One region of the Nocardioides sp. NPDC006273 genome, then DNA from elsewhere that is predicted to be linked to it. Evidence: predicted binding sites of a transcription regulator. Region 1 holds the regulator's gene; the other holds the start of a gene.
The links. The regulator LexA, encoded in region 1, represses DNA repair genes until DNA is damaged. The targets are predictions, from matches to a motif close to TCGAACANNTGTTCGA.
Positions count from the first base shown of each region.

Region 2: a site for LexA is predicted at 6,504-6,519, ahead of recA (recombinase RecA). Genes of this name have one in related genera too.

Region 1 covers NZ_JBEXSD010000002.1:60,316-71,948, forward strand. The annotation lists gene ABZZ22_RS01355 (ATP-dependent DNA helicase) at 1-575, shown strand, start outside; gene ABZZ22_RS01360 (MXAN_6640 family putative metalloprotease) at 658-2,214, opposite strand; gene lexA (transcriptional repressor LexA) at 2,394-3,161, opposite strand; gene ABZZ22_RS01370 (LysM peptidoglycan-binding domain-containing protein) at 3,342-3,719, shown strand; gene ABZZ22_RS01375 (hypothetical protein) at 3,866-4,735, opposite strand; gene nrdR (transcriptional regulator NrdR) at 5,134-5,634, shown strand; gene ABZZ22_RS01385 (vitamin B12-dependent ribonucleotide reductase) at 5,837-8,773, shown strand; gene ABZZ22_RS01390 (nuclear transport factor 2 family protein) at 8,910-9,263, shown strand; gene ABZZ22_RS01395 (HIT domain-containing protein) at 9,331-9,696, shown strand; gene ABZZ22_RS01400 (hypothetical protein) at 9,740-10,213, opposite strand; gene ABZZ22_RS01405 (hypothetical protein) at 10,543-10,821, shown strand; gene ABZZ22_RS01410 (hypothetical protein) at 10,821-11,468, shown strand; gene ABZZ22_RS01415 (cation-transporting P-type ATPase) at 11,515-11,633, opposite strand, start outside.
Region 2 covers NZ_JBEXSD010000001.1:210,441-222,073, forward strand. The annotation lists gene ABZZ22_RS00975 (ABC transporter ATP-binding protein) at 1-11, shown strand, start outside; gene ABZZ22_RS00980 (ABC transporter permease) at 11-841, shown strand; gene ABZZ22_RS00985 (ABC transporter permease) at 843-1,655, shown strand; gene ABZZ22_RS00990 (methyltransferase domain-containing protein) at 1,751-2,893, shown strand; gene ABZZ22_RS00995 (DUF3046 domain-containing protein) at 2,919-3,113, shown strand; gene ABZZ22_RS01000 (MFS transporter) at 3,115-4,359, shown strand; gene ABZZ22_RS01005 (DUF305 domain-containing protein) at 4,410-5,051, opposite strand; gene ABZZ22_RS01010 (DUF6153 family protein) at 5,145-5,606, opposite strand; gene ABZZ22_RS01015 (hypothetical protein) at 5,749-5,871, shown strand; gene ABZZ22_RS01020 (DUF4396 domain-containing protein) at 5,877-6,464, shown strand; gene recA (recombinase RecA) at 6,713-7,774, shown strand; gene ABZZ22_RS01030 (regulatory protein RecX) at 7,962-8,543, shown strand; gene ABZZ22_RS01035 (phosphoribosyltransferase) at 8,540-9,040, shown strand; gene ABZZ22_RS01040 (GNAT family N-acetyltransferase) at 9,064-9,759, shown strand; gene ABZZ22_RS01045 (PPK2 family polyphosphate kinase) at 9,791-10,633, shown strand; gene ABZZ22_RS01050 (HipA family kinase) at 10,713-11,495, shown strand; gene ABZZ22_RS01055 (DUF3037 domain-containing protein) at 11,495-11,633, shown strand, end outside.

The DNA.
Region 1 (11,633 bases):
CCAAGACCATGGACGAGATCGTCGACCTGGTCGACGCCGCGGACGGGCGTACGCTCGGGCTCTTCTCCTCACGCCGTGCCGCCGAGGCGGCCGCCGAGGTCGTGCGCCAGAAGCTGCCTCACCTGACCACCCTGGCCCAGGGTGACGCCCAGCTGCCCGAGCTCGCCGCGCAGTTCGTCGCCGACCCGCATACGGTGCTGTTCGGGACGCTGTCGCTGTGGCAGGGCCTCGACGTGCCCGGCGACACCTGCCAGCTCGTGATCATCGACCGGATCCCGTTCCCGCGGCCCGACGACCCGCTGATGTCGGCCCGGCAGCAGGCGGCCGACAAGGCCGGTGGCAACGGGTTCATGCAGGTCGCCGCCACCCACGCGGCGCTGCTGTTGGCGCAGGGGGCCGGCCGGCTGATCCGCACCACCACCGATCGTGGCGTCGTGGCCGTGCTCGACGCTCGCCTGGCGACCGCCCGCTACGGCGGGTTCCTCAAGGCGAGCCTGCCGCCGATGTGGGCCACCACCGACCCCGATGTCGTCCGCAAGGCTCTCAAGCGGCTCTCCGAGCTGGCCTCTGCCTGAGCCAGCGGTATCGGCTCGTCCAGACCAGAACTCACGCCGAGTCGGCTCGTCAGAACGAGCCGACTCGGCGTGAGTTTGTGCGTCAGCGGTAGGTCTTCGCCCACCAGCGGTGGGTGGCCTTGTCGGGCGAGGCGACACCGCGGCAGGAGAACGCGGTGCCCTTGCCGCACTTGAAGTTGCTGCTCGCGTTGACGAAGGTGACCTCGACCTTGCGGATCCGCTTGGAGGAGAAGCCCTTGATGGTCTTTGTGGCGATGCCGTCGCGGTTGGGCTTGAGGTAGTAGACGCCCCGGGTGCCGTCGGTGCGGAAGATGCTGACCACGGCGGCGTTGGCGTTGGGGCGGGCCACGTCGACCTTCACCCGCAGCTTCCAGCCCTTGCCGACCTTCTTCGGGACGAGGCGCTGCGAGGCGTACGTCAGGTGCTTGAGGGTGAACTTGCCGCTGACCGTCTGCCGCTTCGCGGGCAGTGCCTTGCGGCCGTCGTAGACCGGCGCGTAGTAGGCGCGGCCCTCGCTGTAGGTCTTCCTGGGGGCCAGGTTGGCGGCGGCGAAGCGGGCGTACTGCGCCTTGAGGGTGGTGCCGCGAGCGGCGAGCGCCCGGCGGATGGCGAGGGTGGAGTGGGTCGACGGGGCCCGGTTCCAGACGTCGAGGACCACTGCCGGCAGGTCACCGCGCTTCCTGGTGAAACGCTCGGAGAGATAGCGGAAGAAGATCCAGTTGCCGTAGATGCCGAGGTTGGAGACGTTGGAGTTGTCGAGCGGCTTGCGCTGGTCCTCGAGCTGGCCGTAGGCCAGGTATTGCCGGTTGTCGTTGATGCTGTCGTAGACCTCGTCCTCGACCCAGGTCGCGGTGGACTCCATCATCCAGCGGTCCTCGCCGGCGTCGTAGGCGAACTGGACCGCGTGGAAGTACTCATGAGCAGCCGTCACGCGGAGGTTCTCCGTGGGCGTGTTCATGGAGCCGTACTCGCTGGTGGCGTAGTCGTTGTCCAGCACGCAGTAGGCGGTCGCGGCGGTCTTGGAGACCTTCGTCTCGGGCGCGCAGTAGCCGTAGTAGCCCTCGTCGTAGAGGTTCTCCAGGTAGATGTCGACCTTGCCCGGGGTGACCGACTTGTCGGCCGCGGGCTTGCGGTAGCCCGCCTTCACGTAGATGTTGTGGACCTTCGTGACCACGTCGCGGACCTGGTTCGCGTAGGCCACGGACGCCTTGTCGCCACCCTTGCCGGGGGTGTAGTGGACGCAGACCGCGTGGCTGCAGGTCTGGGTGGCTGCGCGGGGGCGGGCGAGCAGCTCGCGCGCCGCCACCTGGTTGGGGCCGTCCAGAGCGTCCTTGGCGTTCCACAGGTCGGCCAGCGCGATCGTCGCGTCGGGTCGGCCGGCGACGTGCCGGCCGGGCACGACCTGCCGGGTGCCACGCACCGACTGGTTGCGCTTGACCTTCTTGGCCGCGGCGAGCGCCTCGCGGGCCGTCTTCTCCGTCACCGGCTGCTCGACGCCGGTCTCACCGCCGGTCATCACCGACCCCGCCGGGGTCGACCCGGTTGCGGGCATGGTGGCCGCGAACGTGGCTACGACCATGCCTGCGATCAGGACGAGGGAGCGTTGTTTGCGGTTGATCCGGCGGGCAATGTTTCGCATGAGATACCAGACGTTCGGGAAGGCAGACCAGGGCAGTCTAAGCGCAGAGGGCCGACCCTACACCGGTGAAACGCCTATCCGGGCCGCGAGACGTGATGGCGACGCCGGGCGCTGCAGGAGACGACGCAGCCGCCGGTCCCGTATGGGCCGGCGGCTGGATCTCACGCAGTATTCAGGTCTCAGAGGCTACGCAGAACAGCCGTCACCTTGCCGAGGATCGTCGCGTGGGTGCCGTCGATCGGCTCGTACGCAGCGTTGTGCGGCAGCAGCCACACCTTGCCGTCCTTGCGGGAGAGCGTCTTGACGGTCGCCTCGCCGTCGATCAGCGCGGCCACGATCTCGCCGTTCTCCGCGGTCGGCTGCTGGCGCACGACCACGAAGTCGCCGTCGCAGATGGCGGCGTCGACCATCGAGTCACCGGAGACCGAGAGCAGGAAGAGGTCGCCGTTGCCGACCAGCTGCTTGGGCAGCGGGAAGACGTCCTCGACGCTCTGCTGGCTCGACGTCTCCTCGGCCAGGATCGGGCCACCGGCCGCGATCCGCCCGACCAGGGGGACCATCGTGGCGTCGGGGTTGGGGTCGACGGCGGCCTCGGAGGCGATCGTCGTCTCGGGCTCCTCGCCGGACATGGCCTTGCGGTGAGCCATCACCTCGGGGAGGAACACCTCGAGGGCGCGGGGTCGCTTCGGGTCCTTGCGGATCAGACCACGCTGCTCCAACGCGCGGAGCTGGTGGGCGACGCTGCTGGTGCTGGTCAGCCCGACCGCGGCGCCGATCTCGCGCATGCTGGGCGGGTAGCCGCGCTGTTCGATGCTGTCGCGCAGGTGCGCGAGGATGCGCTGCTGACGCGGCGTGAGCCCGGTCGCGTCCGGCGGCCCGTCGGGGAGCTCGCGGACGCGGCTCTTCTTCGAACCGCCTGATCCGGTGCCTGTCTTCTGCGTGGTCATGCCATCACATTAGTCCCTCTGGCACCACTACTTCAAACATCTGTTCGATCTCGTTTGTGACGCGTGTCGGCGCTCGAAAATTCTTGGGCGCGCCACTTGCGTTGTTCGAACACGTGATCTAACTTCGAACATGTGCTCGATCGAACACGTGATCGAGAGACTTGTGAACTGGAGGCCGTGATGAGTGCAACCGTCTATGTGCTGCCCGTAGCCGAACCGCCCCGTCCTGTGCGTGAGGAGCGTCGCTCGACGGTGCGGCTCACCCGGCGAGGACGGGTCGTCGTGTTCGCGTTCGCGCTGGTCGTGCTCTTCGGGATCGCGCTGATCGGGGCGAAGGTGGCGTTCGCGGTGGAGAGCGGTGCCGAAAAAAGCTCCGGTTCCGCCGCTCACACGATGGTCGTCGGTGATGGCGACACGCTCTGGGACATCTCCGAGAAGGCCGTCATCGGCACCGACGCTTCGATTCGGGAGATGGAGCGGACGATCAAGGAGCTCAACGGCCTCGAGTCCTCGATGCTCCTGTCCGGGCAGACCCTGATCGTCCCGACCGCGCCGTGAGCTCATCTCGACAGGCTGGATAGGCCACACAGATGTCCGGCTGCTCCTTCGAGACCGGCAGCCGGCAACCGGGGAAAGTGAGAGTGCTGCAGACGATGGGAAGCGTCTGCAGCACTCTCGCTGTTTCGGGGCCCGCTGGGTCAGGGTCAGTGACGCCCGCGGTAGGGGCTGTCCGGCTCGGCCGGCGGCCACTGCTTGTTGCGGATGCCGTGTCGCGGCGGCCATTCGTCGTCCGGTTGGTCGGCCGGGTCCTGGGGAGGCCGCTGGGTGGGCATCGCCTGGGTCGCGGCGGGATCCTGGGTCAGTCGAGCCCGAGAGCCGGTCTGGCCGTAGCCGGTCGGCGCCTGGTAGGAGCCGGACTGGTACTGCGGCGATCCGGCCTGCTGGGCGGGGTAGCCGTCGGTGGTGTATCCCTGCGATCCGTACACCGAGGTGCTCTGTGGTGTCGAGGTCGGCGTCGAGGGGTTGGAGTAGTAGGGCTGCGGGGTCGGCGGGGGAGCGGTCGGCGGCTGGTAGGCCGATGCGCCGTAGGCAGCCCGGCTGCCGGTGCTGCCGTAGCCCTGATCGTCTCCGGGATAGCCGTATGGCGACTGGGAGCTCGTGTCGGTGTAGGCCGAGCGACTCCCGGTGCTGCCGTAGGGCTGCTGCTGGTTCCCGGTGTCGGCGCTGTGTCGGCTGTAGGAGCCGGTGTCCTCGTAGCCGTAGGAGCCGGTGCCGTAGTAGTCCTGCTCCGAGTAGGCCTGGCCCGGGTAGTCCTGCTCCTCCACGTAGGCGTTGGAGTGGTTTCCGGCGTAGTCGTCGGCGGGCGGTGGGGTGGGGGAGCCGGTGAGGGCCCGCCAGGCCTTCCCGGCGAAGGTGAAGGTCAGGAAGAGGCAGGCGACTGCGAAGACCGCCGCGATGGCGAGCTTCACCCAGGCGCCGGAATCGCCTCCCCGTGCGTCGGCCCCGAAACCGACGGCGACCCACACCAGCACTCCCCAGATGATCAGGGAGGCCAGTGTCGCGATCGCAGGCAAGATGAATGGTGGCCGGGGACCGCTTCTGGGGCGCGTGCCTCTCCGCGACCCGACGCGATTTCCTCCGGAGATGTTTGTCACGGGGGTCATTCTTACGCATGCAGCCCAGTTCGGCGCCCCTGAACCGGAATCTTTCGGTGTTTGGCCCGGCGACACGCCGTGCAGGCGGGAAACCCGCCCTGCGCTTGCATCGACTGAGGGGCGGGCGTACGGTTACCACTACATCTAGTAGTTACACGGCTGTAGTTATCCACATCTAGTTCACATGAATAGGTGGATGACTCACAGCGATGAGGGTGTTGTTCCACAGGGGTCCACGCTCGTATCCACAGGTTCCACAGGCTCGGGCCGCCGTTGAGACGGCCTGGATCCACAGGCTTCATGAGAGGGGCTCGACCGTGCACTGTCCGTTCTGCCGACACAGCGACACCAAGGTGCTCGACTCCCGTGTGGCCGAGGAGGGTGGCCAGATCCGGCGCCGCCGGGTCTGCCAGGAGTGCGGGAAGCGGTTCACGACCGTCGAGCAGATGCAGCTGATGGTGGCCAAGCGCTCCGGCGCTGCGGAACCGTTCAGCCGCGACAAGGCGGTGCATGGCGTCCGCAAGGCATGCAAGGGCCGCCCGGTCACCGAGGACCAGCTCGCCTGCCTCGGCCAAGAGGTCGAGCAGGCGCTGCGCAGCCAGGGGTTGGCCGAGGTCCCCAGCCACGAGGTGGGGCTGGCGATCCTCGCGCCGCTGCGCGAGCTCGACGAGGTGGCCTACCTGCGCTTCGCCAGTGTCTACCGGGCCTTCGGCTCGGCGGAGGATTTCGAGCGGGAGATCCAGATGCTGCGTACGGAACGGGAAGTCAACGACTTCGAGGCAGAACATCCGGTCGAGGTCCCGGTGGGCACCGACTAGATCCCACGGCCATGTGAATCGAGACGGCACACAGACCGGCCCAGGCAGGCCGTGGGGAAGCGACCTGCCTGGGCCTTTAAACAGCAGAGCCAGCACGACTCAGAGCAAGACGTACGAAGCCCGAACGGGCGCAACAGGAGACTCCACCATCAGCACCGACCAGCAGCACGGCACAGCGATCGATGACAACAGGGGGAAAGAAATGACAGACACGGCAGCAGAGGCATCGACGAAGGCGGGCGCCGGGCTGAAGATCGAGCGGATCTTCAGCACCGAGGGTGTCCACCCGTACGACGAGATCACCTGGGAGCGACGCGACGTCGTCCAGAAGAACTGGAAGACCGGCGCGACCGTCTTCGAGCAGACCGGCGTGGAGTTCCCCGACTTCTGGTCGATCAACGCCTCGACGATCGTGACGACCAAGTACTTCCGCGGTGCGATCGGCACGGAGAAGCGTGAGCAGAGCCTGAAGCAGCTGATCGACCGGGTCGTGAACACCTACGTCGCCTCCGGCAAGGAGAACGGCTACTTCGCCTCGGACGCCGACGCCGACCTCTTCGGCCGCGAGCTCACCTGGCTGCTGGTCCACCAGTACTTCGCGTTCAACTCGCCGGTCTGGTTCAACGTCGGCACCGAGTCCCCCCAGCAGGTCTCTGCCTGCTTCATCCTCTCGGTCGACGACTCCATGGACTCGATCCTGAACTGGTACAAGGAAGAGGGCCTGATCTTCAAGGGCGGCTCCGGTGCCGGTCTCAACCTCTCCCGCATCCGCTCCTCCAAGGAGCTGCTGAAGTCCTCCGGCGGCACCGCCTCCGGCCCTGTCTCCTTCATGCGTGGCGCCGACGCGTCCGCCGGCACCATCAAGTCCGGCGGCGCCACCCGCCGTGCGGCGAAGATGGTCGTCCTCGACGTCGACCACCCCGACATCGAGGAGTTCGTCGAGACCAAGGCGCGCGAGGAGGACAAGATCCGCGCGCTGCGCGATGCCGGCTTCGACATGGACCTGGGTGGCAAGGACATCTCGTCCGTGCAATACCAGAACGCCAACAACTCCGTGCGCGTCTCCGACGAGTTCATGCGCGCCGTCGAGGAGGGCAAGAAGTTCGGTCTCCGCGCCCGCACCACCGGTGAGGTCATCGAGGAGATCGACGCCCGCGAGCTGTTCCGCAAGATCTCGATCGCCGCGTGGGAGTGTGCCGACCCGGGTCTGCAGTACGACGACACCATCAACGACTGGCACACCAACCCGGAGACGGGCCGGATCACCGGCTCCAACCCGTGCTCGGAATACATGTCGCTGGACAACTCCTCCTGCAACCTGGCGTCGCTGAACCTGCTGAAGTTCCTCAAGGACGACGACACCTTCGACGCCGTGCGCTTCGAGCAGGCCTGCGAGGTCGTCTTCACCGCGATGGACATCTCCATCTGCTTCGCCGACTTCCCGACCGAGGCGATCGGCCAGACCACCCGCGACTACCGCCAGCTCGGCATCGGGTACGCCAACCTCGGCGCGCTGCTGATGGCGATGGGTCTCGGCTACGACTCCGAGGGTGGCCGCACCATGGCCGCCGCCATCACCTCGCTGATGACCGGCGCCGGCTACAAGCGCTCTGCCGAGCTGGCCGGTGTCGTCGGTCCGTACGCCGGCTACGCCCGTAACGCCGAGGCTCACCTGCGGGTCATGCGCAAGCACCAGGCCGCCAACGACGCGGTCCGCTCGATCAACCCGGTCGACCGCAACATCATCGACGCGGCGACCAAGGTGTGGGCCGATGTCATCGAGGTCGGCCGGGTCAACGGCTTCCGCAACGCCCAGGCCTCGCTGCTCGCGCCGACCGGCACCATCGGCTTCATGATGGACTGCGACACCACCGGCATCGAGCCCGACTTCTCGCTGGTCAAGTTCAAGAAGCTCGTCGGTGGCGGCTCGATGCAGATCGTCAACCAGGTGATTCCGCGGGCGCTGAAGAAGATGGGCTACCAGCCCGAGCAGATCGAGGCGATCGTCGACTACATCGCCGAGCACGGCCACGTCATCGACGCGCCGGGCCTGCGCCAGGAGCACTACGAGGTCTTCGACACCGCGATGGGCAAGCGCGCGCTGAAGCCGATGGGCCACGTGCGCATGATGGCCGCGACGCAGCCGTTCCTCTCCGGGGCGATCTCCAAGACCGTCAACCTGCCGGAGTCCGCGACGGTCGAGGAGATCGAGCAGGTCTACATGGAGTCGTGGAAGCTGGGCCTGAAGGCCACCGCGATCTACCGCGACAACTGCAAGGTCGGCCAGCCGCTGGCCGACGGCAAGTCGGAGGGCGCCAAGAAGGACCAGGGTCTCTCCACCGCCGCTGCGGAGGCCGCGGAGGCGGTTGCCGCCGAGGTCGAGCCCGAGGTCATCGAGAAGATCATCGAGAAGATCGTCTACGCGCCGACCCGCAAGCGTCTGCCGAAGTCGCGCGTCTCGCGCACCACCTCCTTCACGGTGGGCGGCGCCGAGGGCTACATGACCTCCGGTGCCCACGCCGACGGCGAGCTCGGTGAGGTCTTCCTCAAGCTCGGCAAGCAGGGCTCGACCCTGGCCGGTGTCATGGACGCCTTCTCCATCGCGGTGTCCGTCGGCCTCCAGTACGGTGTCCCGCTGGAGACCTACGTCTCCAAGTTCACCAACCTGAAGTTCGAGCCCGCCGGTCTGACCGACGACCCGGACGTACGCATGGCGCAGTCCCTCATGGACTACGTCTTCCGCCGGCTGGCGCTGGACTACATGTCCTTCGAGGACCGCTCGGCTCTCGGCATCTACTCCGCCGACGAGCGCCAGCGCTACCTCGAGACCGGCTCCTACGAGCCGCTCGGCAACGGCGGCACCACCGCCGCCGAGCTCGTCCAGAAGCCTGCTCGGGAGCGTAAGGCCGCCCCGGAGGCGAAGTCCGAGGTCGTCGATGCCGACATCAAGGAGGAGACCCCCGCCGAGGAGGCTCCGAAGGGTGAGGCCAAGGCCGCGCACACCACCGCCGAGCTGCTCGAGTCGATCAGCGGCATGGCCATCGACAGCCCGCTCTGCTTCACCTGCGGCACCAAGATGCGCCCCGCCGGCTCCTGCTACGTCTGCGAGGGCTGCGGCTCGACCTCCGGTTGCAGCTGAGCCTGAAGGCTGAATGAGTCGGGTCCCGTGCCTCAAGTGGGGGTGCGGGACCGGCTCGTTTTCAGGGGATGTGGGAGTCCCGGTGTCATGGGGTGACCTCGGGGCTCCCACGTAGCAATTGGTTAGCCTGCGATACGTGAGTGATGCGGATCTGGCTGACGTGATGGCGCTCGAACGTGAGCTGCAGACTGCGACGGTTCGCGCCGATCCGGGTCGCCTTGTGGAGCTCTTGGCGCCCGACTTCGAGGAGATCGGTGCCTCTGGCCGCCTATGGGACCTTGCGTCGATTCTCGAGATGCTCGGGAGTGAGAACCATGACTCTCCCGGCATCGAGGTGCACGAACTCACCGGGCGCGTGATCGCGGACGACACGGTCATCCTCAGGTGGCAGTCGGTCCGTGGTGAGCGCCGCGCCCATCGAACCTCGCTGTGGCAACATCGCACAGAGGGTTGGCGCTTGGTGCACCATCAAGGAACACCAGTCGCTTGATGTGGGCGTATCGGTGCAACCGGGTGGTCTCAGGACTCCCAAGTCGCGTTGAGCCTAGGGTTTCTCGATGAGCTCTGATGGCGTAGACGCCCCATACGTAGGGTCTGATTTCTACTGCGATGTCGCGATTCCGCACACTGACCGCCTGGACGTGATGCACGAGGACGAACACGTGCTTGCGTTCCATCACACGCGGCCATTCTGGACAGTCCACATCGTGGTGGTGCCCAAGCGCCACATCGGCTCGCTCACGACCGTGAGTGCCGAGGATGAGAGTGACGTCCGCAAACTGCTCGGTGTCGTCCAAGCGGTGGCCAGGGACGTGGAGTTCGAGCAAGGCGCGGCGGCGATACTCACCAACCTGGGTGCATACCAGGACTCCAAGCACCTCCACGTCCACATCCACAGCGGCGAGCGCCGAGACCAGAGGTGACGTGGGCGTCCTGGTGTCACTGGGTGGCTTCAGGACTCCCACGTCACATCCAGATCTCCAGATCGCACTTGTCTCCACACTTCATCGGGTCTTCCTGCCAGCCTCGTTGGTGCAGCAGTTGAGAAACTCTGCAGGCGGTGCGGCACTGAGTCTCGAACACCTGGGGCCAGCGGACGCGGGCGGTCAATCGGCCGCCCAGAGCCGAGTCATCGAGGTCTCGGTCGGCGTCGCGGCCCTGAGCTCTCCAAGACTCGTGGTTGAGGCGACCGTCTAGCTCGACGACCAGGCCGTACGCCTCGTACTCGACGTCACGGAACTCGTTGCCGTTCGCCGTCAGCCTCACGCTCTGACGGGTGCCTGGTGGGAGGCCGTGGGCGCGTTCGACGCGGCTGAGGTAGCCGTGCTCGAGGACCGAGCAGGTGCCGGCGTCGATGTCGGCGAGCAGCTCGGAGATGAAGGCTCGGCGGGGGAGTCGCGGATGGCGCTCGAGGGCGGCGCGTACGGCATTGGTGGTCACTCCGCGGTGGACGACGATGCCAGCTGGCGGGTCGAGGCGACGGGTGTGGTCGATGGCTACGTGGATGGGGCTCCCACGTCGCCGTTGTTTCCTTTTCGGCACGATAGGTGGGAGCACCGACAGTCTTGGCTCGGCGGGAACTGGCCCGATCTCGATCGCTCAGTTCGCTCGCACGCCTAGAACGCCCGCAAACACCGGCCTTCCGACCCGCCGTTGTGTGGCCTTCGTCCCTGTGGCCCGAGCGGACGGCGAGTGACGATCACTGTATGAGGGCGGCGAGCGCCGCGCGGGCGCGCCGTGGGACTTCACTCGAAGGACAGGAGCCGACAATGATGGGTTACGGATACGGCATGGGTGCCGTGGGCTGGATCGCCATGACCATCTTCTGGGTCGGGTTGATCACCTTGGTCATCTGGGTCATCGCCCGCGTCCTGCCGACCGGCGGTGGCTGGGGGGACGCCGCGCCACGACGGGGCGGAGCACCCGCGGAGAGCGCCGAGGACATCTTGGACCGGCGCTTCGCCGCCGGGGAGCTGGACGAGGAGACGTACCGGTCGATGCGCGCCACCCTGCGCTCCTCCGGGATCACGCGGGACGAGCCCCGGTGATGCGTACGGCAAGGGAGCTGTGGGTTCCGCTGGTGGCCCTGCTCGCGATGCTCGGCTCCGGCGCCTGGTTGATCACCCACGATGAGGATGACGGCCGAGGGTTCGGGCGCTGGGGCGGAACGGGCATGCCGATGATGGGCGGCTCAGCCGAGTCGAGGTGGCTGGCCGGCGACCGCGACCCGGTTGACGACCTCGCCGAGGCACGAGACCGAGCCGAGGACTTCGCCGAGACCCTGGGGCCGGGGCTGCGGGTGGGCGAGGTGATGCGGTTCACCAACAACTACTACGCCGAGCTCGAGGAGACCGACGGGGCCAAGGCCACCGAGGTGCTGGTCGACGCGTCGACCGGGGCCGTACAGCTCGAGTTCGGGCCGGCCATGATGTGGAACACCCGCTACGGGATGATGGCCCGCCCCGGCGCACCCGCTCGGCTCAGCGCCGAGCAGGCCCGGGCGACCGCACAAGCCTGGGCCGACGACCACGAGGGGCTCACCGTCGCCGAACCCGAGGCCTTCCCCGGCTACTACACGCTGCACACGCTCCAGGACGACCGCATCGAGGGGATGCTCTCGGTGAGCGCCGTCACCGGTGCCGTCTGGTATCACAGCTGGCACGGGGAGTTCCAGGAGATGTCGGAAGGCACCTAGCCGACTCGGGACGAGGGATCTCCTGTGGCCACACCCGCCGGGCGGGTCACGCGCGGGCCGGCGGCCGGCCGGAGGTCGGTGGGCGACCACGGCGCAGCCGCTTGTCGACAGCGACCACGACGCTGGCGGCCACCGCGATCGCGAAGATCCGCAGCCATGCGTCCC
Region 2 (11,633 bases), on a different contig from region 1:
TGGTCGACTGATGGTCGACTACGCCGGTTCGGGGCCGGCCACCCCGCCGACCGCGCCCTCGGGGCTGGTCTCCGGTGCGCTGAGGATGGGCGACTACTGGCTCACCGTCCTGGCGCGCACCTGGAAGGGCGGGGTGATCACGACCTTCGTGACGCCGTTCTTCTACGTGCTGGCGCTGGGTGTGCTGCTCGGTGGCTTCGTTGAGGCCGACCCGACCACGCTGGAAGGCGCCGACTCCTATCTGGCGTTCGTCGCGCCGGGCATGGTCGCCGCCCATGCGATGACGATCGCCTTCTCCGAGATGACCTATCCCGTCTACGGGATGGTCAAGTGGCAGCGGATCTACTTCTCGATGATCGCCTCGCCGCTGACCGCCGCCCACATAGTGCTGGCCCAGATGGGCTTCCTGATGCTGCGTACGCTGTTCGCCTGCGGTGTCTTCCTGCTGGTGCTGACCCCGTTCGGGGTCTTCGAGACGTGGTGGGGCGTGCTCGTGGCGTGGCTGGTCCAGGGGCTGGTGGTGCTGGCCTTCGGCACGCCGGTGATGCTGTTCTCGCTCTCGATCAAGGGCGAGGAGTCCTTCGCGCTGATCTTCCGGCTGGGGATGATCCCGCTGACCCTCTTCTCCGGCACCTTCTTCCCCGTCGCCAACCTCGGTCCGGTGCTGGAGAAGATCGCGATGGCCTCGCCGCTGTGGCAAGGCGTGAACCTCACCCGGATGCTCGCGCTGGGGGAGATCGACTGGGCCCTGGCCGCGATTCACGTCGGCTATCTCGGCGTGCTCGCGGGGGTGTGCTGGTGGCTGGCGGTGCGCCGGCTGGGCGAGAGGCTGGTGTCCTGACATGGCGCTCTTCAACGCTGCCCTGGGGACCACGGTCGCCCGGCCGCTGCGAGGCGGCGAGGCCGCTCGGATGCTGCTGTGGCGCAACATCCTGGTCTACCGGCGCGCCTGGCTGGTGTTCATCACCGGGTTCCTGGAGCCGGTCTTCTACCTGTTCTCGATCGGCATCGGCGTGGGCGCGATGGTCGTCGGCTTCGAGTACGCCGGGAAGCCGGTCGACTATCGCGAGTTCGTCGCTCCAGGAATGATCGCGGCCTCGGCGATGAACGGGGCGCTGCTGGATGCGACCTTCAACTTCTTCTTCAAGCTGAAGTACAACAAGCTCTACGACCAGATGCTGGCAACGCCGCTGCGCACCGCCGACATCGCGATCGGCGAGATCCTCTGGAACCAGCTGCGCAGCGGGATCTACGTGACCGCCTTCCTGCTGATCATGGTGGCGATGGACCTGGTCCACTCGTGGTGGGCGCTCCTGGTGGTGCCGGCCGCGCTGCTCATCGGGTCGGCCTTCGGAGCCGTGGGCATGGCCCTGACGACCTACATGAGCTCCTGGCAGGACTTCGAGAAGGTCACCCTCGCGATGATGCCGATGTTCCTGTTCAGCGCCACGTTCTTCCCGATCACGGCCTACCCTGAGTGGCTGCGCTGGATCGTGGAGTTCACCCCGCTCTACCGCGGTGTCGTGCTGTGCCGGGAGCTGACGCTCGGGGTGCCGTCCTGGGGATCGCTGGTCTCGGTGGTCTACCTGCTGGCGTTCGGCGCGATCGGGCTCGTGGTCGTGCGACGGCGGCTTGACTCCCTACTCCTCACCTGAGCGGCAGCAACTCGCGTCTCAAGGGCAGGATCTCCCTCGTGACGGCCTCGGTGGACCGTCAAGATTGACGTATGACATATGAGGCGCCTGCCGAAGTGGAGCTCGAGACGATCGAGCCCGACACCAAGGACTGGACCTGGGTCCTCGATCGGCCCTGCCCAGAGTGCGGCTTCGTCGCCGGCGCGGTGACCGCGGACCGGCTCCCCGAGATCGTGCGGGACAACGCGACCTACTGGGAGGTCCACCTCGCCGCCGACAATGCGCGCGACCGCACTCGGCCCGGGGTCTGGTCGGCGTTGGAGTACGCCGCACACGTACGCGACGTCCACCGCATCTTCGGCGAGCGGGTGCGGCAGATGCTGACCGAGGACGAGCCGCGGTTCGCCAACTGGGACCAGGACGCGGCCGCTGTCGAGGGCGACTACGCCGGCCAGGACCCGGCGGTCGTGGCCGAGGAGCTGATGGACGCCGCCGACGAGGTGGCCACGATCTACGAGAAGGTCCCGCCGGACGCGTGGGGCCGTCGCGGGACGCGTTCCAACGGCGACGTGTTCAGCGTCGAGTCGCTGGGCCGCTACCACCTCCACGACGTCGTCCACCACCTGTGGGACGTACGCGCGGCAGCCAAGCGGGCGACGGTCGCCGCCTACGACGCCAGCGTCGCGACGTACGTCGAGAGCAGCTCGTTCTCCGAGGAGAACCGTTCTCTCCTCGACCGGTTCCTCGCCGAGCTCGAGCCGGGCGACCACGTCCTCGAGATCGGCACCGGGCCCGGCCACGACGCGAAGGCCCTCGAAGCCGGGGGAGTGCGGGTGCGGCGTACCGACATCAGCGAGGGGTTCGTGGCGCACCTGCGGACGCAGGGCCACGCCGCGGCCTGCCTGGACCCGCTGACCGACGACTTGCGTGATCCGGTCCACCCCGATGTCCCCTACGCCGCGGTCTGGGCCTCGGCGACGCTGCTGCACGTGGCCCGCGACGACTTCGGGACCGTGCTCGGCAGGCTGGCCGAGGTCACCCGTCCTGGCGGTGCGCTGCACGTGTCGCTGAAGGAGGGCGAGGGAGAGGAATGGATCAACCGCGGCCACGTCGAGGCTCCCCGTCTCTTCGTCTACTGGCGTGAGTCAGAGCTCCGGGCGGCGCTGGACCGGGCAGGCTGGGACGTGCTCGAGGTCGGGCATGCCGACGGACCCCTCGGGGACGTCTGGCTCGATGTCCTCGCCCGTCGGCGCGGCTGACAGTGGCTGAGTAGCATTCGGGGCGATGAGGCACACGGAGTTCTGGTCCCGGATGGAAGACGCGCTCGGCGCGGGCTATGCGCGTGCGTGGGCGCGCCAGTTCGTGATGGGCGAGCTGGGCGGGCGCACCGCGCAGGAAGCGCTCGACGACGGGGTTCCGCCCAAGGAGGTCTGGGCCGCGGTCTGGAAGACCCTGGAGCTGCCGGCGCGGGAGCGGTGAGATGACCTCGGGCCTCGCTGCTCCGCGCTCGACGGCGGCGGTCCAGAAGCGCACCATCCTCACCCTGGTCGCCACCCAGGCGGTCGGCGCGATGGGCATCACCATCGGCATCGCGACCGCCTCCCTGCTGGCGCGTGACCTGTCCGGCTCGGAGTCGATGGCGGGCCTCTCCCAGACGACCCAGGTCCTGGGCGCCGCGGTGGCCGCGTACGTCCTGGGGCGGGTGATGGACGCCCGCGGGCGCCGGGTCGGGCTGCTGGCGGGCTATCTGCTCGGTGCGGCCGGGGGCCTGCTGGCTGTCCTGGCGGGCGTGGTCGGCTCGATGACGCTGCTGCTGGTCGGCGCGGTGCTGCTGGGCGCGACCACCGCGGCGAACAACGGCGCCCGCTACGCGGCCACCGACCTGGCTCCTGCGACCAGCCGCGCGCGAGCGCTGTCGGTCGTGGTCTGGGCGACGACGTTCGGCGCGGTCATCGGGCCCAACCTGACCGGGGTCGCCGAGCTCTTCACCGATGCCGTCGGGATCCCGGTGCTCACCGGGCCGTTCGCCCTCGGTTCGGTCGCGATGCTGGCGGCAGCGCTGGTGGTCGGGGTCTTCCTGCGACCGGATCCGCTGCTGGTCGCCCGGGAGGGCGCTCCGCCCGCGGAGGCGCCGAAGGGAACGAGCTGGCGCCGCGCGCTCGCCGTGATCCGGGAGCGTCCCGCGCTCGCAGCGGCGGTGGTCGGACAGGCCGCGGCGCACGCCACGATGGTCGCGGTGATGGTGATGACCCCGCTCCACATGGAGCACGGCGGCGCCGGACTGGAGGTCATCGGGCTGGTGATCAGCGGGCACGTCCTCGGCATGTTCGCCTTCGCTCCGGTCGCGGGCTGGCTCGCCGACCGCGTCGGCCGAGCCGACGTGATGGCGCTCGGCGGCGGGGTGCTCCTGGTTGCCCTGGTGCTGTGCGCCGCGGCGCCGCAGGGCAGCTCCGGGCGGATCTTCGTCGGGCTCTTCCTGCTCGGTCTCGGCTGGTCGCTGGCCACGATCGCGGCAGCCACCTCGGTCGCGGACCACACCCCGCTCGAGGTGCGCGCCGACGTCCAGGGCACCGCCGACCTGATCATGGGCGTCGCCGCTGCCGCCGCGGGAGCCCTGTCCGGGGTCGTCGTCGACGTGGCCGGATATCCAGCGCTCGCGCTCTGCGCGATCGTGCTGGTCGTGGTGCTGTTCGGAGCTGCGTACGTGGGGCGTCGGTCGGCCTGAGACACCTGCGACAGGGCAGGGCCGCTGGCGGCCCTGCCCTGTCGGCATCCTCAGCCGAGGAGCTTCTCCATGGTGTCGATCTCCTTCGTCTGGGACTCGATGATCGTCCCGGCCAGGTCGACCGCGGGTTTGAACCGGCCCTCGTCCTGCTCGGTCTCGGACATCTCGACCGCACCCTCGTGGTGCTCGATCATCATCTCCAGCCACATGTTCCGGAACTCGGCGTCGGAGGCGTTCTCGAGGGCGTCCATCTCCTCGGCAGACATCATGCCGGGCATGTCCTGATCCATGCCCTCCATCGAGTCGGACATGCTGCTGTCCTCGCCGCCGTGGCCCTCGTGTCCGCCGTTGACGTGGTCGCGCATGGTCGACGGCACCTCTTCGCCCCACTCCTGGAGCCAGCCGGACATGGTCTCGATCTCGGGGCTCTGGGCCGCCCGGATCGCGTCCGCGAGCTCCTGGACCTCAGGCTCGAGCTTGCGGTCCGTGGTCAGGTCGACCATAGACATCGCCTGGGCGTGGTGCTGGATCATGTCGGTCGCGAAGGTGACGTCGGCCTTGTTGTGCTCGGTCTCGGAGAGCTCCTGGGGCTTTCCGGCCTCGTCGTCGCCACCGCAGGCGGACAGCGTCAGCAGCACGGCCAGGCCGGCCGCGGCCAGGGTCGAGCGGGGGAGGGTGCGTTGCGTACGCATCTGTTGTTTCTCCTTGTCAGGTGCTGTTTGTGGGCATCACTGACCCAGCTTGGACCGCGGGCGTGGCCCGGGTCGCGGCTGGGTCGAGGCCGCTCAGCACCTGATGACGGAGTAGGCCCACGCAGATGGCGGGCCGGTCGCCAGACGGGTGATCAGGGGCATGGATCCGGCCGTTCGCGACCAGTTGTGGACGCGGCTGAGCCACCAGACAGGCGTACGCCGCCACAACCTGCTCAGGAGCAGCGCGCCCGCGGCGAGCAGGAATGCAGCGCACAGCATCATCGCCGTGTGTTCCCGGTCTCCGGGGCCTCCGGCGTGTCCGGGTGCTCCGGCGCCGGCGTGGCGGGCATGTTCGGCGTGGTCGAGGGCGTGGGTGTGCCCCACGTGGACGGCCGGCAGGCCCAGTGAGGCGTGCTCGCCGTCGGCGCGGCTGCCGTGGAGGCTCAGCGCATGCATGGCCAGCAGGCCGGCGACCGTGACGACGACCGCTGCGAGCAGACCGCCGCGTACGACCATCCCGGTCATCCGCTGCCGTCGTCGTGCTGCCGTCCACACACAGCACACCCTAAGCAGTCGATCACCGGCGGACAAAGCGGGCTCGTGACCCGATCATCGCTTGTGATTCATACCCCTATGGGGTATGAATCATGGTGAAGGGGATTCCGAACGATCGAGCAAGGGAGCGACATGACGTCGCATGACGAGCACCTGCATGCCGGACATGACCACGCAGGACATCAGCACTCGACGCATGAAGGTCATGGCGACCATGCCGGCCATGGCGACCATGGGGGACACGCCGGGCACGGCGGTGGGGTGAACGCCATGGCTGCGAGCGCCACGCTGCACTGCCTCACCGGCTGTGCGATCGGTGAGATCGCCGGGCTGATGATCGGCACCGCGATCGGGCTCAGCACGGGTTGGACGATCGCCCTGGCGGTCTCGCTGGCGTTCGCCTTCGGGTATGCCCTCTCGACCCTCCCGTTGCTCAAGTCGGGCCTGGCCGTCGGTGCGGCGTTCAGCGTGGTGCTCGCGGCCGACACCCTCTCGATCGCGACCATGGAGCTGGTCGACAACCTGGTCATGGCGCTCATCCCCGGGGCCATGGAGGCCGGCCTGGTCAACGTGGTGTTCTGGCTCGCGATGATGATCGCCCTCTCGGTCGCCTTCGTGGCGGCCTTCCCGGTCAATCGATACCTGCTCCAGCGGGGCAAGGGACATGCGCTGACGCACCAGTACCACGGTGCGGCGCCGGTCCAGGAGGGTTTCCGGCGCTACCTTCCCTCGTTCTCGAGCGGTGCCCTGGCTGCAGTGATCGTCGCCTTCATGCTCGGCGGTCTGTCGGTCGCGGTCGCTGACGCGGTCGCCGGCGACCCGACCCCTGCCGAGCAGGTCGAGATGCAGGGTCACTGAGGATCCGGCAGGCTCGACACGCCCGAACAAGTGTTCACATCGAACGCTTGTTCGGGCTACTGTGTGGTGGTAGGTGGAGTGTGTTTCGCGCTTTCGCCCCAGGCAGAACAGGGCTGTGAGACACCGTGCCGGAGGGTCCCGTTCAAAACTGTCGGTGGTCCCGTCTAGCGTCTGCCTTGATGACGACGAAGACACGTGGACAAGCGACAGGCAAGGGGAAGAAGTCTGCCCCTCAGGAAGGAAAGAACATGGCGGCAGGTGACCGCGAGAAGGCATTGGATGCCGCTCTCGCCAACATCGAAAGACAGTTCGGCAAGGGCTCGGTCATGCGGCTGGGCGATGAGACCCGGGCTCCGCTCGAGGTGATCCCGACCGGTTCGATCGCGCTCGACGTGGCGCTGGGTCTGGGCGGCCTGCCTCGCGGGCGGGTCGTGGAGATCTACGGTCCGGAGTCCTCGGGTAAGACGACGGTTGCCCTCCACTCGGTCGCCAGCGCGCAGCGCGCCGGTGGCATCGTGGCCTTCATCGACGCCGAGCACGCGCTCGACCCGGAATACGCGAAGAACCTCGGCGTCGACACCGACGCCCTGCTGGTCTCCCAGCCCGACTCGGGTGAGCAGGCCCTGGAGATCGCCGACATGCTGATCCGTTCGGGCGCGCTCGACCTGATCGTCATCGACTCCGTCGCGGCGCTCGTGCCGCGGGCCGAGATCGAGGGCGAGATGGGCGACAGCCACGTCGGTCTGCAGGCTCGACTGATGAGCCAGGCGCTGCGAAAGATGACCGGAGCGCTCAACAACTCCGGCACGACCGCGATCTTCATCAACCAGCTGCGCGAGAAGATCGGCGTGATGTTCGGCTCGCCCGAGACCACGACCGGTGGTCGCGCGCTGAAGTTCTACTCCTCGGTGCGTCTCGACGTGCGCCGGATCGAGACGCTCAAGGACGGCACCGACATGGTCGGCAACCGCACCCGCGTCAAGGTCGTGAAGAACAAGGTGGCCCCGCCGTTCAAGCAGGCCGAGTTCGACATCATGTACGGGAAGGGCATCTCCCGCGAGGGCGGCCTGATCGACGTCGGTGTCGAGGCCGGCCTGGTCCGCAAGGCCGGCGCTTGGTACACCTACGAGGGTGACCAGCTCGGTCAGGGCAAGGAGAACTCCCGCAACTTCCTCAAGGACAACCCCGATCTGGCCAACGAGCTGGAGAAGCGGATCCTGGAGAAGCTCGGCGTCCTGCCGACGGTCGACGCCCCGGCCGAGGGCGAGGCGGCTCCTGTGGCCGAGCCCGCCGGTGTCGAGGACTTCTAGGTCCACAGGCACCGACTGACCCGTGGCTTCGTCTGAGCGCAACCGTTCGTCCACCCAGGACCCCTGGGTGGACGAACGGCCCGCGCCCGACTGGCTGGGGGACGTGACCCTCGGCGTCGAGGCCTGGGCCGGCAAAGCCCTGTCCTCCCCGTCGGTTGAGCCGGATTCGCGAGGGACGAGCGAATCCGTGTCGAAACCAACACGGTCGCGTCGACGACAGAGCCGCCCCGCGGATCCCGCCGACCCCAAGAACGACCCCGAGCCCGATCACGAGGCGATCGCCCGCAAGATCCTCCTCGACGCCCTGACCGGCCAGGCGCGCAGCCGCAAGGAGCTCGCCGACAAGCTGGAGAAGAAGGAGGTTCCGGCAGCTCTGGCGACCCGGCTGCTGGACCGGTTCGAAGAGGTCGGCCTGATCGACGACGAGGCCTTCGCCAGAGCCTGGATCGCCAGCCGACAGCCGGGCAAGGGCCTGGCCCGACGCGCCCTCGCCCAGGAGCTGCGCCGCAAGGGCATCGACGACGAGGTGGCCCGTGAGGCGCTCGACGAGATCGACCCCGACGACGAGCGCGAGGCGGGCCGGCGGATGGTTCGGCGCAAGCTGCGGTCCCTGGAGCGCTTCGACGATCAGACCAAGACCCGGCGCCTGGTGGGGATGCTCGCCCGCAAGGGATACGGTGCCGGTGTGGCCTTCGCCATCGTCCGCGAGGAGCTCTCGCTCGCCGATGAATATGACGCCGCTGATGTCGTGTCAGAATCCGATCTGTGAGTGAGCAGCAAGAGCGCGAGATCCTGACCTATGAGCTGTTCGGCAGCGCCGTACGCGACGTCGCCCAGCAGGTGGTGGACAGCGATTACGAGCCCGACATCGTGCTCTCGATCGCACGCGGTGGCCTGGCCCTCGGGATGGGCCTGGGCTACGCCCTCGACGTGAAGAACCTGTCCGCGGTCAACGTCGAGTTCTACACCGGCGTCAACGAGCGTCTCGAGGTCCCGATGATGCTCCCGCCGACGCCTGCGGCCGTCGACCTGACCGGGATGAAGGTGCTGATCGCCGACGACGTCGCCGACACCGGCAAGACCCTGGAGATCGTGCACGACTTCTGCGAGGGCCACGTGGCCGAGGCCCGCACCGCGGTGATCTTCGAGAAGCCGTGGACGGTGATCAACGCCGACTACGTCTACAAGAAGACCGACCGCTGGATCGACTTCCCCTGGTCCTCCCAGCCGCCGCTCGTCGACCGCCGCGGCGGTCTGGCCCACTGACCCAGCGGCGTTAACCTGGGTGCATGTTCACGCCGGTCGCCGTTCACACCGGGACACAGCGTCTCGGTGGGGTGACGCGCCCGGGGGAGAGCTGGGCGGCGGCGGCGACGAGGATCGCCGGGCGCCCTGCGTACGCTCTGGACCTCTCCGGAGAGGTGAAGGAGTTCTCCTCCGACCCGATGCCCGTGGTGGCGCTGCGCCCGATGACCCGCGGCGACCTGCCACACCTGATCCGTTGGCTCAACGCGGAGCACGTGCATCGGTGGTATGCCGTCGACGGTGAGCCGACGCCCGAATGGGTGACGGAGAACTACGGGCCCGACATCGACGGCAAGACGCCGGTGACGTTCTGGGTGATCGAGGCCAACGGGCGCTCGATCGGCTTCTGCCAGGACTACCGGATCAGCGCGCAGCCCGACTACGCGCTGCTCACCCCGGACCCGGACGCGATCGGCTTCGACTACGCGATCGGGGAGCCGGCCTTTGTGGGCCGTGGGATCGGTGCGCGGATGGCCTGGGTCTGGCTCACTTCGATCCCGCGTCGCTATCCGGGCGCGACGGCCTGCTTCGCGGCCCCCGACCACCGCAACGCCGCCTCGCTGCGGATGCTCGCCAAGGTCGGCTTCGAGCAGGGCACCTGGTTCGACGAGCCCCAACCCGACGGATCGAAGACCACGATGGTCGGCTGCTCGCTGGATCTGCGACGCGTTCTCGGCTGACGAGCCGCGGGTTGCCCCCTATCGTCAGGGCATGAGCCTTCTTGACGAGCTGCGGCTGCCGGCCGGACCGGTGGACCTGCGGAAGTGCGACACCAACTCCGCGCCGGGTGTCGGCGCCGACAAGGAGACCGGCAGGCAGGTGCTCGCCGAGCTCGGCCCGACGCTGATCGAGCTGCAGACCAAGCTGTTCGCCTCCAAGGAGAGCGACGATCCCAAGCGGGTGCTGCTCGTCCTGCAGGGGATGGACACCTCCGGCAAGGGTGGCGTGCTCAAGCACACCGTCGGGCTCGTCGACCCGGTTGGGGTGAAGATCACCAGCTTCAAGGCACCGACCGAGGACGAGCGGGCACAGGACTTCCTGTGGCGGATCGAGAAGGCGGTGCCGGAGCCCGGCTACCTGGGTGTCTTCGACCGCTCCCACTACGAGGACGTGCTGATCGGCCGCGTCCGCGAGCTCGCCTCCACTGCGGAGATCGAGCGGCGCTACGACGCGATCAACGACTTCGAGAAGCGGCTGGCCGAGGACGGCACCGTCATTCTCAAGTGCATGCTGCACATCTCTCCCCAGGAGCAGAAGAAGCGGCTCCTGGCCCGGCTGGAAGATCCGGCCAAGCACTGGAAATACAATCGGGGCGACCTCGACGAGCGTCAGCTGTGGGACCGCTACCGGGAGGCGTACGAGATTGCGCTGGAGCGCACCAACACCGAGTACGCTCCGTGGTACCTCGTACCGAGCGACAAGAAGTGGTATCGGAACCTGGCCATCGGCGAGCTGCTCCTGGAGACCCTGGACCGGCTCGATCTGGACTGGCCCGCGCCCACCTTCGACGTCGCCGAGGAGAAGAAGCGACTGGAAGAGGACACCATCTCGTGAGTGAGCGCCAGCGAGCGAGCCATCAAGGCATCACGTGGCCGCGTCCGTATTCTGACGCTTGCGCTACGGATGTGGCCGCGTGAGTCTGGAGACGGTGCGGGTGACTCGGTATGTCACCCCGCTCCGGGAGGGCGGCAGCCTGCCCGGGATCGTGGAGGCCGATGATCTCGGCACCTACGTCTGCAAGTTCCGTGGCGCCGGACAGGGGCTTCGGGTGCTGGTCGCCGAAGTGATCGTCACCGGTCTGTGCCGGGCGCTCGACATCCCGACGCCGGACCAGGTCGTGCTCGACCTCGACCCCGAGATCGCGCGCTACGAGGCCGACGAGGAGGTCCAGGACCTCCTCAACGTGAGCTCCGGGCTCAACCTCGGAATCGACTTCCTGGCCGGGGCGTTCGGCTACGACGCCGCCTACTCACCCGACCCGTCGCTGGCCGGCCGGATCCTGTGGCTGGATGCGCTCATCGCCAACGTCGACCGCTCCTGGCGCAACCCCAACATGCTGCTGTGGAACGGCGCGCTCTACGTCATCGACCACGGCGCCTCGCTCTACTTCCACCACGTCTGGCCCGGGGGCGGCGGCGACGCGGCTCGCTACGCGGCCCAGCCGTACGACACCTCCGAGCACATCCTGCGGGCCTACGCCGCCGAGGCGCTCGCTCAGAACGATGACTTGGCCGCGCGGCTCGACGACTCGGTGCTGGAGAACGTGCTCGCCGACGTGCCCGACGAGTGGCTCGAGACCGTCCCCGGCTACGAGACCCCGGAGTCGCTGCGCGAGCGCTACGTCGCGTTCCTGCGGGCCCGCCTCGACGGCGGGCGTCCGTGGCTGCCCGTCGCCGAGCCCGCCCGGGAGGCGTGATGGACGCCTACCAGTACGTCGTGCTCCGCTGCGTACCCCGACCTGAGCGCGAGGAGTTCCTCAACGTCGGCGTCGTCGTCCACTGTCCCGAGCAGAAGTTCCTCGCTGCCCGCTGGGCCCTCGACGAGCTGCGCCTGG